One region of the Bacillus sp. BC05(2025) genome, then DNA from elsewhere that is predicted to be linked to it. Evidence: riboswitches for the same ligand, from Rfam matches in the RefSeq annotation. Region 1 holds a riboswitch; each other region holds the start of a gene.
The links. Region 1 has a riboswitch for thiamine pyrophosphate ahead of ACZ76X_RS22840 (MTH1187 family thiamine-binding protein). Riboswitches for the same ligand answer to the same signal wherever they lie in the genome.
Positions count from the first base shown of each region.

Region 1 (4,594 bases):
AATAATTTCACTTTATATTAAGTTAAGTAAGAAAGGTGATGGTAATGAAAAAATATTGGCACAAGCTATCATTTCTTCAAAAAAATGTATTGTTAACTGTGTTAGTTATTTTGACGCTTGTTGGTACTATGGGAGCGTTAAGTTTTAACATGTTTCAAAATAGTATGATGTCTATGTTTGAAAGGCATTCTTTTGAAACAGGAGATACGGTATTACATAAATTAGACGAAGAAATAGTGAGAGATGTTACAAAAGACCCAGTGGCACAAAGAGAAAAGAGAGAGAAGTTAACAGAGAAATTAGATGAAGCAACGGAAGAATTGAATAGTGTTGGACAAACGTATATTGTTGGAGCAAAAAAAAATGAAAAAGGTGAGTTACTAATCGTCGACTTGTCTACAGACTTAGCAAATGTTGTTGAAGTAAGGCCGGGAGAATATTATAAACAACCAGATCTTTGGATGAAAGCATACGATAAGGTAATGAGCACGAAAAAAGCAAACATGACAGTAGTATATGAAGATCTATTAGGAACATGGGTAACGATATTAGAGCCAATTAAAGATGGAGACGGAAATATTGTGGCAATTGTTGCAGCCGATGTAGATGCTTCTATTGTTCCTATTACAAAAGAAAAATTCATTATACAAGGTTTAATGTTTATTTGTATTTCTGTTTTAATTGCAACTGTTATTCAATTTTTAATTGTACGTAACGCTCTTGCTCCATTACGGGATTTACGTGAAGGATTGCGCAGAATCGGTGAAGGTGATTTGAGTATTAAATTGGAGGAAAGACCAGATGATATTGGTATTATTAATTCGTATTTTAATAATACTATCGAGAAGTTTAAAGGAATTATAGATAAAGTGAAGCAGACAGCAGAACAGGTTTCCTCATCTTCACAAGAATTGTCAGTGAGTACGAAAGAAAATAGCATGGCAGTCCAAGGAATCGTAAGTTCTATAGTTGAGTTAAGGGCTGGCGTTCAATTACAAGAAACGTCAGTACCAAAGTATTTAGATATTGTATATGAAATGGAAGATAGGATGGAAGAGATAACTAATATTGCAAAGCAAATGACGAAAGAGTCTGAAGGTACGAAGCATCATTCAGTAAAAGGAAATGGTATTATTGAACAGACGATGAATCAAATGAACATAATACAAAATGCAGTACAAAATTTATCTTCTATCATTCATTCTTTGGAAACGAGATCAAAAGAAATTAGTGATATTGTAAATGTAATTACGAGTATTTCAAATCAAACGAATTCGCTAGCTTTACATGCTTCTATCGAAGCTTCACATGGTGAGGCAACCGGAAAGGGATTTGCCGTTGTTGCTGATGAAGTACGTAAATTAGCAGAGCAGACGGAAGTATCAGCAAAAGATATAGCGAAATTAATAGAGGAAACACAAGTTGAAACAGAAGAAGCTGCTGTTTCAATACAAAAAGCTTCAAAAGAAGTAGAATCCGGAATGAAACTTTTTCAAAGTAGTGGTGCTTTCTTTGAAAAAATTTCAAAATCTGCACAATCTGTTACAAATCAAGTTAGAGTTGTTTCTAGTAATTCAAGTGATATATTGCAAAATAGCCAAAATATTGTTCGTGTTGTAAATGAACTATCACTTATTGCAAATACGTATGCAAATAGTAGTAATAATATTGAAGAAAGTTTGAAAGAACAGGAAATGTCTGTACAAGATATTGCTGAATTAGCTAGTTCTTTAAGCTGGCTTTCACAGGAGTTACAAGAGTTAATAGGGGAATTCAAAAGTTAATTGAAATGATTATACGTGCTTTTGTTTGTTCAATAAAATAAATCATGCTACAATGAAAACGAATTAAGGACCGGGGAGCCAATTGGCTGAGAGGATGTAAACAAACATCGACCCTCAACCTGATCTGGATAATGCCAGCGTAGGGAGTTACTTAAAGTAATGTAGCATATGTTATTCTATAATAACTTGCATACAAGGCTTTCCTACGCAGTAGGAAAGCCTTTTCTTGTTTTAATATTTCATTTTATAAGGGGGATTTTACTATGTCACAACAAGTTACAATTTCATTTTCAGTAGTACCACAAGCGAAGAACAAAGATGTGTATTCTGTTGTTGATAAAGCAATTGAGGTTGTACAACAATCGGGAGTTCGTTATGAAGTAGGGGCAATGGAAACAACGCTGGAAGGAGAATTAGATGTACTTCTTGATGTCATTAAACGTGCACAACAAGCATGTGTGGATGCTGGAGCAGAAGAAGTAATTACTTCTATTAAAATCCACTATCGTCCAAGCACTGGTGTAACGATAGATGAAAAAGTTTGGAAGTACCGTGATGAATATGCAAAACCAGAAGCAATCTAAACTAATTACAACAATTTGGCTTATCCTTCTCATTGCGATATGGGAAGGATCTGTTTCATTATTTAAAATTGAACCTTGGATTTTACCGAAGCCTTCAGCCATTGTTCAAGAATTAATTGGAATGAAAGATTTACTATTACCAAATACGATACAAACGCTGCAAGAGGTTATAATTGGACTGTTCATTGCGATTTTAATTGGGACAAGTATTGCAATTATTATGGATGTTATCCCTTTATTTCGTATTTTAATAAATCCGTTGCTTGTTATTTCGCAGACAATTCCAATCGTTGTACTTGCACCGTTATTTATTATTTGGTTTGGATATGGAATGCTACCGAAAGTAATGGTAGTCATACTCGTTTGTTTCTTTCCGATTGCGCTTAGCATTTTAGAAGGTTTTCAAACGGTAGATAAAAATATGTTGAAGTTGTTGCAAACGATGAAGGCAACGAAATGGCAAGTTTATCAGAAAGTAAAGTTTCCAGCAGTGCTTCCATACTTTTTTTCAGGGTTAAAAATTGCAGTTACATATAGCGTAATGGGAGCGATTATTGGAGAATGGCTCGGTGCCAGTGAAGGATTAGGAGTTATGCTTACGAGGGCTACGAAATCCTTTTTAACAGCCCGAGTATTTGGTGTTGCAGCAATTATTGTTATGGTGACATTATGTCTGTATTTTATCGTGGAGTTTATGGCAAGAATAACAGCACCATGGATATATAGAAAGGACGGCAGAAAATGAAAAAAGGTTTAAAAGTTATGTTGGCTGCCTTATTAGCGGTAGGTGTGGTTGGATGTAATCCGACCAAGAAAGAAGAAAGTGCAAGTAAAGATCAAAAAGTAAAAGTAGTATTAGATTGGTTTCCGAATACGAATCATACTGGCTTATATGTAGCGCAAGCGAAAGATTATTATAAAAAGCAAGGCTTAGATGTAGAAATTATTCAGCCTGGTGATAATGTGACAGCGGAGCAAATGATAGCTTCAGGAAAAGCTGACTTCGCAATAAGCGCACAAGAAAATGTAACGCTGGCTCGTGTGGAAGGTATTCCTGTTGTGTCTGTAGGAGCGATTATTCAGCATAACACTTCAGCTTTTGCATCGCTTAAGAAAGATAACATGACTTCACCGAAAGATTTTGAAGGCAAACGTTACGGAGGCTGGGGAGGACCAGCAGAAGAAGCTACATTAAAGACAATTATGGAGAAAAATCAAGCTGATTTTAATAAAGTTGAAAAAATCATCTTAGGACAAACAGATTTCTTTAAATCAATCGGTCGAGATGCAGACTTTGAATGGATTTATTACGGATGGGATGGAATTGAAGCGAAGCGCCAAGGAAAAGAGTTAAATACGATTATGGTGAAAGACCTAGATCCAGCGCTTGATTTCTATAGTCCTGTTATGATTACGAGTGAAAAACATACGAAACAAGATAAAGACTTTGTGAAAAAATTTATGAGTGCAACGACAGAAGGTTATAACTTTGCAATTAAAGAACCGAAAGAAGCTGCTGATATTTTAATTAAAGCTGTTCCAGATGTAAATAAAGACTTAGTACAAGAAAGTCAAAAGTGGTTAAGTACGAAGTATCAAGATGATGCAAAAGCATGGGGAGTACAGAAGGAAGAAGTTTGGAAGAATTACATGAATTTCTTATATGATAACAAAGTTATTAAGAAGAAAATTGATGTGAAAGATGCCTTTACAAATGAGTTCCTTCCAAGCGAAAAATGAGCGGATTACAAATAAAAGATATTGTAAAATCTTTCGATGGAAAGAATGTATTAGCAAATATTAGTGCTTCTATACAAGAAGGAGAGTTTGTTTCCTTTGTAGGACCGAGTGGTTGCGGGAAAAGCACATTATTAAATATGATTGCAAATGTTGAAAATCCAACAAGCGGGAATGTAACGTATAAGGATAAGCACGTACAAGAGCAAGATGTCGTAAGTTATATGCCTCAACAAGATTTATTACTACCGTGGCGATCAGCTTTGCAAAATATAGTGCTGCCATTGGAAATCGAAGGGAAACCGAAAAAACAAAGGCTCACAGAAGGAATGGAAGCATTAAAGCAGTTTCAGCTAGATGAATATGCAGATCATTATCCAGATGAATTGTCTGGTGGTATGCGCCAAAGGATTAGTTTTCTGCGCACATATTTATGTGAAAAACCAATTATGCTACTTGATGAGCCTTTTGGGAAATTAGATGCCTTTA
Region 1 is NZ_JBWYRA010000009.1:94,167-98,760, reverse strand. It holds gene ACZ76X_RS22845 (methyl-accepting chemotaxis protein) at 45-1,784, shown strand; TPP riboswitch at 1,846-1,947, shown strand; gene ACZ76X_RS22840 (MTH1187 family thiamine-binding protein) at 2,048-2,368, shown strand; gene ACZ76X_RS22835 (ABC transporter permease) at 2,340-3,113, shown strand; gene ACZ76X_RS22830 (ABC transporter substrate-binding protein) at 3,110-4,108, shown strand; gene ACZ76X_RS22825 (ABC transporter ATP-binding protein) at 4,105-4,594, shown strand, end outside.

Region 2 (4,594 bases), on a different contig from region 1:
AAGGTGTTCCAGAATATCCAACTGTTTTCTCCTCTAAATCTTTTGGCGATTGAATGCCTGCTGATTTCAGTGATACGACATGGTTTAATGGTGAACGTACGACAGCCCCAATTGATTTCACTGGAATTTGTTCATTTGCTTTTGCCATGACAACATCTGGCTGATAATATAAGCCAACCGTTACTTTTCCTGCAGCAGCTAACGTTAATGGGTCAGTCGGATTAGAAGGGAATTTAATATTCACCTTTACTCCTTCTTCTTTAAAGTAGCCTTTTTCAATTGCTGCATAAATAAAGCTGTGTACCGCATTTGGGTACCAATCAAGCATGACCGTTATTTCTTTTTCTTTTTCTTTTTTACTCTTATCTGATGCTGAATTACTAGAACATCCAGCAATCATTGCAACTAATAATGTAAATACAAAGATGCGTTTTAATAATTTCATGAATGCTTCCTCCAACTAATGAATTTCTTTTCTAATATCGAAATAAGTATGACGAAGAAAATAGCTAATAATGATAACAATACAATGGGTGCAAATACACCTGCTCCGTCTAACTGCGTCATCATTCTTTTACTGAAATATCCTAGCCCAGCTTGTGCACCGAGCCATTCGCCAATTGCTGCCCCAATTACACTAAGCGGAACTGCGATTTTTAAAGCTGAGAAAAAATAAGGAAGAGCAGACGGCAATTTTAATTTAAGAAAAACATCTTTTTTCGTTGCCCCGTATGTAACTAAAAGCTCTTCCCATTCTTTTTTCGTACTGCGTAGTCCATCATACGTATTGACCGCAATCGGGAAAAACGTAATTAAAACCGTAACAACGACTTTACTCCAAATCGTATATCCAAACCATAAAACGAAGAGCGGAGCAAGCGCTGTAATAGGAATCGTTTGTGAAGCCACTAATAATGGATAAAATGCTCTCTCCATCCAATTACTCGCGTTCATTAACATCGCTAGCCCTACCCCAAGTACGATAGAAATTGCCACACCTATTAAAACGACATATAATGTTGCCGGCAAATGAACCGTAAATAATATATCTTTTAGTTTCCATATCTTCATTACAATCGCAGACGGTGACGGTAAAATGTACATTTCATCTAAAATTCTTGCGCCTACTTCCCAAATGACAAGTAAAATACTAGAAAGTGTAAGGGCAGGTAATAGTTCCTTCAACCGTTTCATCATACGAGTACCTGCCTTTGTAACATACTAAGAAGCTCATCTTTAAGCGCTAACACTTCAGGCTTATATAAATCTTTTCTTGTTCGATTACAATCAAGCGGTACAATCCTCTCGGTTAAAGTAGTTATCGGTCGCTGCTCAACTACTAAAATTCGATTAGAAAGAAACAATGCTTCTTCCACATCATGAGTGATAAACAAAATTGTTTTTTCCCACTCTTTCCATTGTTCAAACAACCATTCTTGCAAAGATGCCTTCGTTAAAGCATCCAACGAGCTAAACGGTTCATCTAACAGCAATATCTCCCCGCCTGTTAATAAAGTTCGAATAAAGGATACACGTTGTCTCATACCACCAGATAAATCTTTCGGATATTTTGTCTCGTACCCTTGTAAGCCAAATTTATGTAGCAGTTCCTTCGCTTTTATTTGTGCTTCTTTCTTCTGTACACCTTGGCACTCTAACGGCAGGGCAGCATTCTCAATAATCGTTCTCCACGGCAGGAGCATATCTTTTTGGGGCATATACCCTACAGGATGGCTCTTTGTTTCTGTCAGCTCTATCTGTCCCGTACTTGCTTCTTCTAAACCTGTAATAAGGCGAAATAAAGTACTTTTCCCGCATCCACTCGGTCCGATAATACTTACAAACTCTTTATCTTGTATAGAAGCATTTAATTCCTTGATGATTGGTTTCTCATCATAATGAAAAGAAACATTATGAAACTGTAGTATGTTCTTGCTCCTCAAATCCCCACATCTCCTTACGGTAGGACATATCCCAGAATAAATATTCAAATCGACTGGAATATAGGAAAATCTCCTCTAATCGATCTAGCTCTTTTTCAGACTTTCCAACTGCCATTTCATTTAATAAATCGATTAACCAAACACAAAGGTTGCCATATTCTTCAGAACTATAGCCTTGAATCCACTCACCAAAAAACTCATGATCTCTTGCTCCAGGAATATCATTTAAACGCTTTCCAATTTCCCAGTAGCTCCACATACATGGCAGAAGTGCTGCTATTAATTCCGCAAGTGTGCCATTTTGAGATACAGACATCATGTAATTTGTATAAGCTAAATTTTTAGCAGATGGTTTTGCAGACTCTATCTCCTCTATAGAAATCCCAAGTCTTTTTGCATATTGTTTATGAATTGTCATTTCTCCATTTAATATCCCATCAATTTGTTCAGCAAATTTCCCCATTACTTGTGGATTCGTTGCCTTTACAACACCGATGGCATATAGCTTTGCATAATCTAACAAATATAAATAATCTTGAATAATGTAATACTGAAACTTATCTTTTTCTAACGTGCCATCCCCCATACCTACAACAAATGGATGATTATGACTCATCTCCCAAACTGGTTGTACAGTTTCTAATAATCTATCGCAAAATTTCATTTCCCTATCCCCTTCCGGTATATGTATATAAATAAAAAACCACTTCTAAATAAGAAGTGGTTACAACAAATAAAATTATAATTTATTCGTTGTTCCACTTCCCTTCGCTAGTATTACCTAGATCAGGTGTGATAAGGGTTAAGGATTATTCCTCTCTCAGCACAACAAGCACCCCTAGTGGTTTAAATATGAAATTTTTAAACAAAAAAGCCCCGTTTCTATACGCAAAGAAACGGGGACTTATTATTAGTGTCCGAAGTGCTTCCCTACGCTAGCATAATCTAGATCAGGTAATAAAAAGGATCAAAGACTTAAGGTCTTACTCTCAGCTGGCAACACCAGCTCTCCTAGCAAACTATAAAATTATCACTGTCAGTATAACACCGTAATAAGACATCATCAACTGTTTTAATTTTCTCAATTGTCAACAAAATAACGAAGCCATATAATACTTATATTCTATCTTAGAAATTATTATCCTAATGAATTGGATAAAAAGGAATCATTATCCTCAAAAAATTTATTTTTATATTGATTTCATATTACATTTATGTGAATAAACCCACTATATTATATCTTTATACTATAATAAAATTACAACTATACAACTAGAGGAGGTCTCTATTATATGAATATGAAAGCTACTGCTTTAACAGCAACTACTGTCGCAATTGCTTCTTTACTTCCTTCTATGGGAGAAACAAATGTACAAACAGCCAACGCTGAACAATTATCTAATGGGAAAACTGGATATGTAAAAGTTGATCAAGTAGCCTTACATACAAAAGATAACGCAAATAGCTCATCAATTGATACAATTCGCTTTAATACGAAAGTGAACATACTTGGAACAACTAATGGTTGGTATAAAGTATCTGTTAATAATAAAGTAGGTTACGTACAAAAAGATTCTATTCTACTAAAAAACAAACTTCAATCTAATAATCAATATATCGTTAATGCCAATGCATTAAACGTTCGTTCTGAACCTAATTTAGAATCTTCAATTTTAGATGTATTACCAAATGGGAAATTCGTTACCATTGAAGAAGAACAAGGCGAGTGGTATAAAATTTTACATAATGGCAAAACAGGTTATGTACAAAAAGCATTCGTTTCTAATGGTTCACAGGCTTTAGTGAAAGGCATCACAGTTCAAAATAATACGAAATACACAGTTGCAACACCTAAACTTAATGTACGTAGCAACGCTAGTACAAGTAGTGCACTACTTGGTTCATTACAAAATGGTACACAATTACAAGTAGTGGAAACTGTAGGAACTTGGTATAAAATTCGTTTTGGCACAGGATACGGATATGTCGCAAAACATTATGTGGTGCAAAACCAAACGCAATCACAAGCTCAAACAGCTCAACCTACTTCCATTCCAGCAGTTTTCAAATTCCCTACACAAGGAAAAATTAGCTCAACCTTTGATATGCGCTGGGAACAAATGCATTATGGTATAGATATCGCAGCTCCAGGTAATGTCTCTATCCAAGCGGCGGCGGCAGGTAAAGTTGTGAAATCATATTATTCAGCTAGCTATGGCAATGTTGTGTTCATCGCCCATCAAATAAATGGGAAATTATATACAACAGTCTATGCTCACATGAAAGATCGCACTGTACAAGCTGGTGATCAAGTACAAGCTGGACAATTAGTAGGTCATATGGGAAACACAGGTCATTCATACGGGCAACATCTTCATTTTGAATTACACAATGGAGAATGGAATTTTGAAAAAACAAATGCAGTAAACCCACTGCCATATTTAGTTAGGTAAATTGTATGCCACGCAATATCAATATACCTCTCTTAATTGAATACTTAGCCTTTTTAGGTTTAATCTGTTGTTTAATCATTTACAATACAAATACTGTATTTTTATCTATTATCATTGCTTTTGTTGCTTTAGAAATTATGATGGAATCTTTTCAAGTTCAACTAAAACAAAAAATTGCCCATATTTATAATGCCATCT
Region 2 is NZ_JBWYRA010000002.1:905,442-910,035, forward strand. It holds gene ACZ76X_RS10560 (ABC transporter substrate-binding protein) at 1-445, opposite strand, end outside; gene ACZ76X_RS10565 (ABC transporter permease) at 442-1,194, opposite strand; gene ACZ76X_RS10570 (ABC transporter ATP-binding protein) at 1,194-1,943, opposite strand; gene tenA (thiaminase II) at 1,912-2,607, opposite strand; TPP riboswitch at 2,690-2,793, opposite strand; TPP riboswitch at 2,854-2,966, opposite strand; gene ACZ76X_RS10580 (SH3 domain-containing protein) at 3,236-4,396, shown strand; gene ACZ76X_RS10585 (hypothetical protein) at 4,402-4,594, shown strand, end outside.
Region 2: it holds a riboswitch for thiamine pyrophosphate, as region 1 does, so the genes downstream of both, tenA (thiaminase II) here and ACZ76X_RS22840 (MTH1187 family thiamine-binding protein) in region 1, are expected to answer to the same signal.

Region 3 (4,594 bases), on a different contig from region 1:
TAACTTTTGCAATTGGTTTTCTAGTAGGTACTACATTTTTAACACCGGATTTAGATACGTATAGTAATGCGTATAATAAATGGGGATTCCTGCGTATATTTTGGTATCCGTATAAGAAGGTCATGCCGCATCGCTCCTTCTTTACGCATACAATTATACTTGGTGATGTAATTCGTATTGCATACATGTTAATTGTGTTTTCTCCGTTTTTATTCCTATTAAATGTAATCGCGTTTGATGGGAATTTAATAGAAATGGCGAAGGAACATGAGGTTGAAATTGTAACGTTCGTAATGGGAATTGTTGTAGCAAGTACGCTTCACATTATAGCGGATAAAGTGAATACGCGCCGCAAAAAAATGATGAGAAAAAAGAAAAAACGCAGAAGATAAAAAAACGTCCCAAAAGATATTTTGGGACGTTTTTTTCTTATTAAAAGGTTGTCGTATTACCGTGCTGTTTTAATCAAACGTTTGTTTAAACTTAAGCTGTCAGTATTTTAATACCTTTTACAATGTTCCAAATGAAGTAGTATAAGCTAATAATACCGCAAATACATAAGACGATCATTGATCCAATGCCAAGTGTTACGTCTGGTTGATTTGATCCGATACCCATAATGCCTAGAATAATAAATCCGATAAATGCCGCGATACTTGGAATAATGTGTGTCCATAGAGCACGTTTTGCATGTGGTTTCGTTTCAGAATCCCCCACGATCCACACAATGATTGGGAATAAGATAGGAGCAAATAATACACTAAAGTATGATAAAGCTGCTAATATTTTGTTTCCGTTCATATATATCACCTCATAAATAATATCCGTTGTTATATCTTTATTATGCAGGAAATGTAGCGAGCTTCCTATCGATGAACATTACAAGAACATGACGTTTTTGTAAGATTCCCATACTAAATAATAAAATTTTCAAAAAAATCTTTTGTAATGGAATTTGTTGTGATAAAATTATTGAAAACGTTTTCTTAAACGTTTTTTATTTTAGACTTAAAGGTATGATGACCTGATAGTCTATTGATGAGATTATTCTATTTAAAAGGGGATTCTTTAGGGGGAGAAAACAATGAACACATGGACACAAGTTTATGATCCGTTCGGAAATATTTGGATTTCGGCAGCGGTCGCACTTATTCCGATTATCTTTTTTTTCTTAGCGTTAGCAGTTTTCCGCATGAAGGGGTATGTGGCAGGTTTTATTACAGTTGTACTTACAATTTTAGTGGCATTATTCGCTTATAAGATGCCGTTCACAATGGCGATGGCAGCGACCGGATATGGTTTTTTATACGGACTATGGCCAATTGCTTGGATTATCATTATGTCGGTATTTTTATATAAAATATCTGTGAAAACAGGTCAATTTGATGTCATTCGTGCATCCGTATTATCCATTACGAATGACCATCGTTTACTTGTTATTTTAATCGGTTTTTCATTCGGAGCATTTTTAGAAGGAGCAGCAGGATTTGGTGCACCAGTAGCGATTACGGCAGCGCTTCTTGCAGGTCTTGGATTAAATCCTTTATATGCAGCGGGTCTTTGCTTAATCGCAAATACGGCACCGGTAGCGTTCGGAGCGATGGGAATTCCGATTACAGTTGCTGGACAAGTAACTGGTATTGATCCACATAAAATTGGACAAATGGCTGGACATCAATTACCGTTCTTATCATTATTTGTTCCGTTCTTCATCGTATTTTTAATGGATGGATTTAAAGGGGTAAGACAAACATGGCCTGCTCTATTTGTAGCGGGTAGTTCATTTGCAATTACGCAGTTCATTACAGCGACATTCTTAGGACCAGAACTTCCGGATATTACGTCAGCACTAGTAAGTTTAGTGAGTTTATCGCTATTCTTAAAAGTTTGGCAGCCGAAAGAAATTTATCAGTCTAAACAAGCAAATAGTGAAGTAGCTGCGACAACGACGGCAACATCTATGCCGAAACTAACAGTAGGAAAAGTTGTAAAAGCATGGTCTCCATTTATTATTTTAACTGTGATGGTAGTCATTTGGAGTCAAAGCTTCTTTAAAGCGTTATTTGCTCCAGGCGGCGCATTGGAAAGCCTCGTGTTTAAGTTTGAAATTCCAGGCTTACACAATTTAGTAATGAAAGCAGAGCCAATTGTAAATAAACCAACGCCTTACGAGGCGATTTTGAAGTTTGATGTACTATCAGCAACAGGAACAGCAATCTTAATTGCTTGTATCATTTCTATCTTTATTTTGAAAATGAGTGCAAAAGATGCAGTAGCGACATTTAAAGAAACGTTAAATGAGCTTAAAATGCCAATTCTATCTATCGGATTCGTATTAGGATTTGCATTTATTGCAAACTATTCTGGTTTATCTTCTACATTAGCGTTAGCGCTTGCAGGAACTGGAGCACTATTCCCGTTCTTCTCACCATTCTTAGGTTGGATTGGGGTATTCTTAACAGGGTCTGATACGTCAGCAAATGCACTGTTCTCGAATTTACAAGCGATTACAGCGCAGCAAGTCGGTGTATCTGAAGTACTTCTTGTTGCAGCAAATACAACGGGCGGTGTAACAGGAAAAATGATTTCTCCGCAATCGATTGCAATTGCTTGTGCAGCAGTTGGACTTGCTGGAAAAGAATCAGATTTATTCCGCTTTACAGTGAAGCATAGTTTATTCTTCGTAATTATTGTTGGTATTATGACGTATGTACAGGCATATTATTTAACGTGGATGATTCCATAAGTAACAAAAGAAATAAACTTTGCATTTTTCAGATTATCGTGTATGATGAGAAAGTATTGAAAATTAAATCAGTGATAAACTAGGGGTGCCTAACGTATGCGTAGGCTGAGAGAGAAGCGCGTGAACTTCTTAACCCTTTGGACCTGATCTGGCTCGTACCAGCGTAGGGAAGTTAACGGCTTTACATAATGATGTCTTTATGAGCCAGGTCCTTATTTTTTTATGGACCTGGCTCTTTTTATTTTGGCATACGCTGGCCATATCTCGTCCTTGTCACGTACAGGGGGGCAACAAAGGTTATGAAACAATCTGTTTCATCTGAGCAAATTGAATTGAAATCGAGTTTACCGGGAAGTAAGAAAGTATATGTGGATGGGCCACGCGCGGGTATGAAAGTGCCGATGCGTGAGATTGAACAAAGTGAAACGAACGGCATTCCGAATCCGCCAATTCGTGTATATGATACGAGCGGTCCTTATACAGATCCTGCGTATAAAGTGGAGCTGGAAAAGGGGTTGCAGGCGCCGCGCCACTCTTGGATTCTAGAGCGCGGGGATGTAGAAGCATACGAAGGGCGCGAAGTGAAACCAGAGGATGACGGTGTGAAGGTAGCTTCAAAACATACACCTGTTTTCCCGCAAATGGGTCGCAAACCGCTTAGAGCGAAGCAAGGTGCAAATGTTACGCAAATGCACTATGCACGTAATGGCATTATTACGTCTGAGATGGAATATGTTGCGATCCGTGAAGGAGTAGAGCCTGAGTTTGTTCGTAAGGAAATCGCGGAAGGTCGAGCTATTTTACCAGCAAATATTAACCATCCGGAAGCAGAACCGATGATTATTGGACGTAACTTCCATGTGAAGGTCAATGCAAATATCGGAAACTCTGCTGTATCCTCTTCTATCGCAGAAGAAGTAGAGAAGATGACGTGGGCAACGCGCTGGGGTGCAGATACGATTATGGATTTATCTACAGGTAAAAATATTCATACGACACGTGAGTGGATTATTCGTAACGCGCCTGTACCAGTTGGAACTGTACCAATCTATCAAGCGCTGGAGAAAGTAAATGGAATTGCAGAAGATTTAACGTGGGAAGTGTATCGTGATACGTTAATTGAGCAAGCGGAGCAAGGCGTTGATTACTTTACAATTCACGCGGGCGTATTACTTCGCTACATTCCGATTACTGCAAAGCGTACGACGGGTATCGTTTCACGCGGTGGTTCGATTATGGCACAGTGGTGTTTATTCCATCATAAAGAAAACTTCTTGTATACTCATTTTGAAGAAATTTGTGAAATTATGAAGCAGTACGACGTTTCGTTCTCTCTTGGAGATGGATTACGTCCAGGTTCGATTGCAGATGCAAATGACGAAGCGCAATTCTCTGAACTTGAAACACTTGGTGAATTAACGAAGATTGCTTGGAAGCATGATGTGCAAGTGATGATTGAAGGACCTGGGCATGTACCGATGCACTTAATTAAAGAGAATATGGAGAAAGAACTTGATATTTGTCAGGGTGCGCCGTTTTACACACTTGGGCCATTAACGACAGATATTGCACCAGGTTATGACCATATTACATCCGCAATTGGAGCTGCGATGATTGGCTGGTTTGGAACGGCAATGCTTTGCTATGTAACGCCGAAAGAACATTTAGGTTTACCGAATAAAGATGATGTACGCACGGGTGTTATTACGTACAAAATTGCAGCGCATGCGGCTGATCTGGCGAAAGGGCACAAAACGGCTCATCAGCGTGATGATGCACTTTCAAAAGCTCGCTTTGAATTCCGTTGGCGCGATCAATTTAATTTATCTTTAGATCCTGAACGTGCGA
Region 3 is NZ_JBWYRA010000013.1:74,049-78,642, forward strand. It holds gene ACZ76X_RS26045 (metal-binding protein) at 1-392, shown strand, start outside; gene ACZ76X_RS26050 (magnetosome magnetite crystal formation protein family) at 484-801, opposite strand; gene lldP (L-lactate permease) at 1,085-2,746, shown strand; TPP riboswitch at 2,818-2,933, shown strand; gene thiC (phosphomethylpyrimidine synthase ThiC) at 3,046-4,594, shown strand, end outside.
Region 3: it holds a riboswitch for thiamine pyrophosphate, as region 1 does, so the genes downstream of both, thiC (phosphomethylpyrimidine synthase ThiC) here and ACZ76X_RS22840 (MTH1187 family thiamine-binding protein) in region 1, are expected to answer to the same signal.

Region 4 (4,594 bases), on a different contig from region 1:
AAAAACACCGCTGAGTATTATGAAAAGCTGTATTTCTATTTTAAAAGATGGGGTAGCTGAGCATAAAAAAGAGTACTATTTTCAAGCAATGGAACGAGAAGTAGATAAAATGGATACGTTAATTTTGGATATGCTTGAGTTAGCTAAATTTGAGTCAGGTACATATAAAATGAAAAAGGGAGCATTTTATATTGATGCTGTAATTGAAGATATATGTGAACATCTTTCTGTGGAAATAGAGAAAAAAGAACTTCATGTGCATAAAAATATATGTTCATTTGAAGTAGTTGCAAATCAAAGTCGAATTGAACAAGTCATCGTGAACTTCATTACGAATGCGATACGTTACACACCAAATAAAGAAGATATTATTATTTCTACAATAGATGAGAAGGATCGTATAAAAGTGTGTATTGAAAATAAAGGTACTCACATTGAAGAAGAGCAATTAGATAAAATTTGGAATCGTTTTTATCGCGTGGATGCAGCTCGCAAGCGTTCGCAAGGTGGGACGGGGCTTGGGCTAGCTATTTCTAAAAATATTTTAGAATTACACGAAGCTGAATATGGAGTAAAGAATACAGAAGACGGTGTATTATTTTACTTTTACTTAACGAAAAAAGTGTAGATGATATATGCTACGCTTTTTTAATTTATTTTCATATTATCTTTACCTAATCTTTATTTTTAAGCGATATAATCTGGTTAGAAAATGAGGTTATGTAAGGAGTCGATCAACCGTGCATAGCAATTGGCTAAGTATAATGGTATTTATTTTCTTTTGTGCATTTATTGTATTTTTAATTGATATTACGATATGAAAAAAAGAGCGCTCATTAAGCGCCCTTTTTGTTCGAATTCAGTTGATAAGCATTGATGCTTTTGAATAAGCGGGGTGAAGTAAGAAATAAAAATATAAGTAAAACGGTACATAAAATAAAAGAACCGAGCATTGTACTGCCGTTTACAATTAATGAATATAGAACTGCTGATTGACCTTTTGGTGCATATTGTCCCCAGAAAATAATACCGGCGATAAAGTGACAGAAGTAGCGAGCAAAGCTACCGATAAATGTAGCGAGGATAATATACGCAAGGACTTTCTTACCTTTGTTTTGTTTTGATGAAGGTTTTTCTTTGCGGCTACCTAAACTTGATTGTTCTAAGTTATTTTCATTAGACGTTAAAAGTGCTTTTTGAATTGGACGATAGAATAAGCCAGCAAATCCGATAAAAGCAAAGGCAATGAAGTACTCAATGAATGCTTGAACAGGTGTTAAAATGTAAGCATCTCCCACGACAATTTGTAATAGTCCCCAAACTAAACCACCTAAGAAAGCTGATTTAAAGCCCCAGCGGTATGCAATAATAAAAATAGGAATCATAGCAAATGAAATGGAACCGCCTGTTGGAAGTTTAATTGATAATGGTAAAATATCGATGACCAAGGCGAAGGCTGCAAGAATAGCAGATTCGATCATCGCTTGTAAATTGGTGTTACGCATGTTGTCTCCCCCTAAATCCAAGTTGTACAAAAAAAGAATAGATATCATAGGAGGATACGAAATACGTAAATAAAAAGAGGTATGTATTTCGGACGTTTGCACAATCCCTGCGTTAGCATTAACTAACAGGTTCGAAGGGTCGGAACGAAGTGTTCCCTCTCAGCGGCATGGCTCCCCCAGTGATAACGAGATTCTTTATTTGCTATTGTTTATTGTAAGCGAAATGGATGAGAATGGCAAACGAATACAGTATGACAATAATTGAAATAGAATTGTAGCGAAATGTTAATAAATATGAAGCAAAAGGGTATAGTACAAGAGAAATTGGGTGTGGTATAATTTTTTTGAAAATAATTATCATTCTCTTCTGAGGGGGAAGGTTATGAGCTTAGTAGATATTAAAATTGGAGAGAAAGTATTAGTAAAAAGTATTCAGTCTTTAGATCAGCTATTAAAGCGTAGACTAGCTGCTTTCGGTCTTGCTGAAGGAAGCGAACTTCGCCTGAAGCAGAAAGCGATGTTCAAAGGTCCTTGTACATTGGAGTGTCGTGGACAGTTAATTAGTATTCGTCATTGTGACGCGAAAATGATAAAGGTGGAATTAGCGTGAATAAGGTAGCTTTGCTAGGGAATCCGAATACAGGAAAGACATCATTATTTAATGCACTTACTGGTTCTTATGAATATGTAGGGAACTGGAGCGGTGTAACAGTAGAAAAGAAGGTTGGTAAATTAAAAGATAAGCAAGGAACATTGATTGATTTACCAGGTGTTTATGATTTAAATCCCGTTTCGCGTGATGAAGGTGTTGTAACAAACTTTCTATTAACAGAAGAATTTCAGCATATGTTAAATATTGTAGATTCCTCGCAGTTTGAACGAAATATGCATTTAACGTTGCAATTACTTGAGTTTGGAAAGCCGGTTTCGATCGGATTAAATATGGTCGATGTGGCAAAGCAACGAGGCATTGTAATTGATGTAAAACGATTATCAGAGTTATTAGGTGTAACAGTCATTCCTGTCGTTGCAAGAAGCGGAAAAGGCTGTGAAGAATTACTTGCGACTCTTAAAGAAAATGACAAAAATGAGAAAAAGCCATTCATTATTTCATATGGTGTACAGATGGATGAAGGAATTGGAGAGGTAATAGCTCTTTTAGAGAAAGCGAATTACAAGCATCCAAGATGGTTAGCTCTTCAATTTTTAAGCAATAACGAAGTAGTAGAAAAAGAAATGAAAGCATTACCAATTTATAAGGAACTTGTAGCCATTCGATCTCGCTTAGAAGAAAAACTTGATTGTACGTTGGAAGAGCATATTTATAAAACTCGTGAAGCGTATATTGAAAAGTTAAAAACAAATGTTATGAAGCATGAGAAAGAAGGAAAAATTCCTTTTTCAGAAAAAATTGATAGATTAATTACACATAAAATTTTAGGACTTCCAATCTTTTTAGCAGTTATGTTTTTTATTTTTCAGGTTACGTTTACGTGGATTGGGACACCATTGTCAGATATGTTAGATGAGTTTTTTGGTGGGCAGCTTACGGATTGGGTGACAGCTGGACTTACAAGTGTCGGAGCTTCTGATTTTATTCAAGCACTCGTTACAGAAGGTATTATTGCCGGTGTTGGTGCTGTATTAGTATTCGTTCCACAAATCTTTGCACTATTCTTTTTCATTTCATTATTAGAAGACTCAGGATATATGGCGCGAATTGCGGTTGTTATGGATAGAATTATGGAGTTCTTCGGATTAAACGGAAAAGCGTTCATTCCGATGATTATCGGTTTTGGATGTAATGTTCCAGGTATTATGGCAGCGAGAACGATTGAACAAGAAAAAGAACGTTTACTTACAGTTCTTGTAACACCGTTTATGTCTTGTTCGGCACGTTTACCTGTATATGCATTATTTGCGGGAGTATTCTTCCCTCAAAGTCAGGCAACTGTTGTGTTTTCTTTATATGTTGCAGGTATTGTTCTTGCGTTATTAGTTACAAAAATTATGTCTCTTACCATTTTAAAAGCGGAAAAATCTATTTTCGTTATTGAACTACCTCCTTACCGTGTACCACAAGCGAAAACGTTATGGTTAAGTACGTGGGAGAAAGGGAAAGGATTTGTTCGTAAAGCAGGTACATTTATCTTCGGTGGTTCTGTTGTCATTTGGTTATTAAACTACGCAGGTCCATCAGGATTTGGTGTTGATATGGGAGACAGTTACTTAGCGATGATTGGTGGATTTATCGCACCACTATTTGCACCACTTGGATTTGGAACGTGGCAAGCTGCTGCATCCCTTTTAACAGGATTTTTAGCAAAAGAAGTTGTCGTTTCTACAATGGCAATTATTTATGCGGTGAAAGAAGATGTGCTAGGAAATGTAATGGGAGCACACTATACGGCGCTATCAGCATATGCATTTATGTTCTTTATTTTATTATATGTTCCGTGTTTAGCGACAGTAGCCGTTATTAAACGTGAAACAGGATCAGCGAAGTGGACGATTTTCTCTGTCGTGTATCCACTTGTTGTTGCTTATGTATTAACGCTTATTATATACCAAGTTGGATCCCTACTCGGATTCTAGAAGGAGATGTATTAGGGTGATGGTCAATATTATAATTGGAGCTATCATTTTTGGTTATGCAGCATACACGTTAGTAAATTTTGTAAAGAGAAGTAAAAAAGGAAAATGCGCAGCATGTTCTTTAAATAAGTCATGTCAGTCGCAAACTTGTAGTCCGGATATGGAGCAAATTGCTCATAAATAGAAAAAAGCTTTGCGAATTTGAATTGAACCCAAAAAGTTAGACAAATATATTAAGCAGCTACTAAGGATTGAACTCTGTATTGCACAGGGACAATCCTTTTAGTTTTGTTTTAATTCTTTTGTGATTGTAGTAATGAATATAAGTTTCTAGTTCTTGCTTAAATTGTTCCATTTACTGCTTGTATTTTATCTTTTGAAGAAAATGTAGCCATAAAAAATGCACCTCCAATTATTAATTATGTGTCTAACAATTGGGGTGCACTTCATTACAGGCAGTCTTTTTAATCTACTTCAATATCTCGTCCTTCTGT
Region 4 is NZ_JBWYRA010000010.1:106,819-111,412, reverse strand. It holds gene ACZ76X_RS23995 (sensor histidine kinase) at 1-628, shown strand, start outside; gene thiT (energy-coupled thiamine transporter ThiT) at 837-1,505, opposite strand; TPP riboswitch at 1,592-1,693, opposite strand; gene ACZ76X_RS23985 (FeoA family protein) at 1,888-2,115, shown strand; gene feoB (ferrous iron transport protein B) at 2,112-4,100, shown strand; gene ACZ76X_RS23975 (FeoB-associated Cys-rich membrane protein) at 4,117-4,284, shown strand; partial or broken gene ACZ76X_RS23970 (IS3 family transposase) at 4,334-4,446, opposite strand; gene ACZ76X_RS23965 (hypothetical protein) at 4,565-4,594, opposite strand, start outside.
Region 4: it holds a riboswitch for thiamine pyrophosphate, as region 1 does, so the genes downstream of both, thiT (energy-coupled thiamine transporter ThiT) here and ACZ76X_RS22840 (MTH1187 family thiamine-binding protein) in region 1, are expected to answer to the same signal.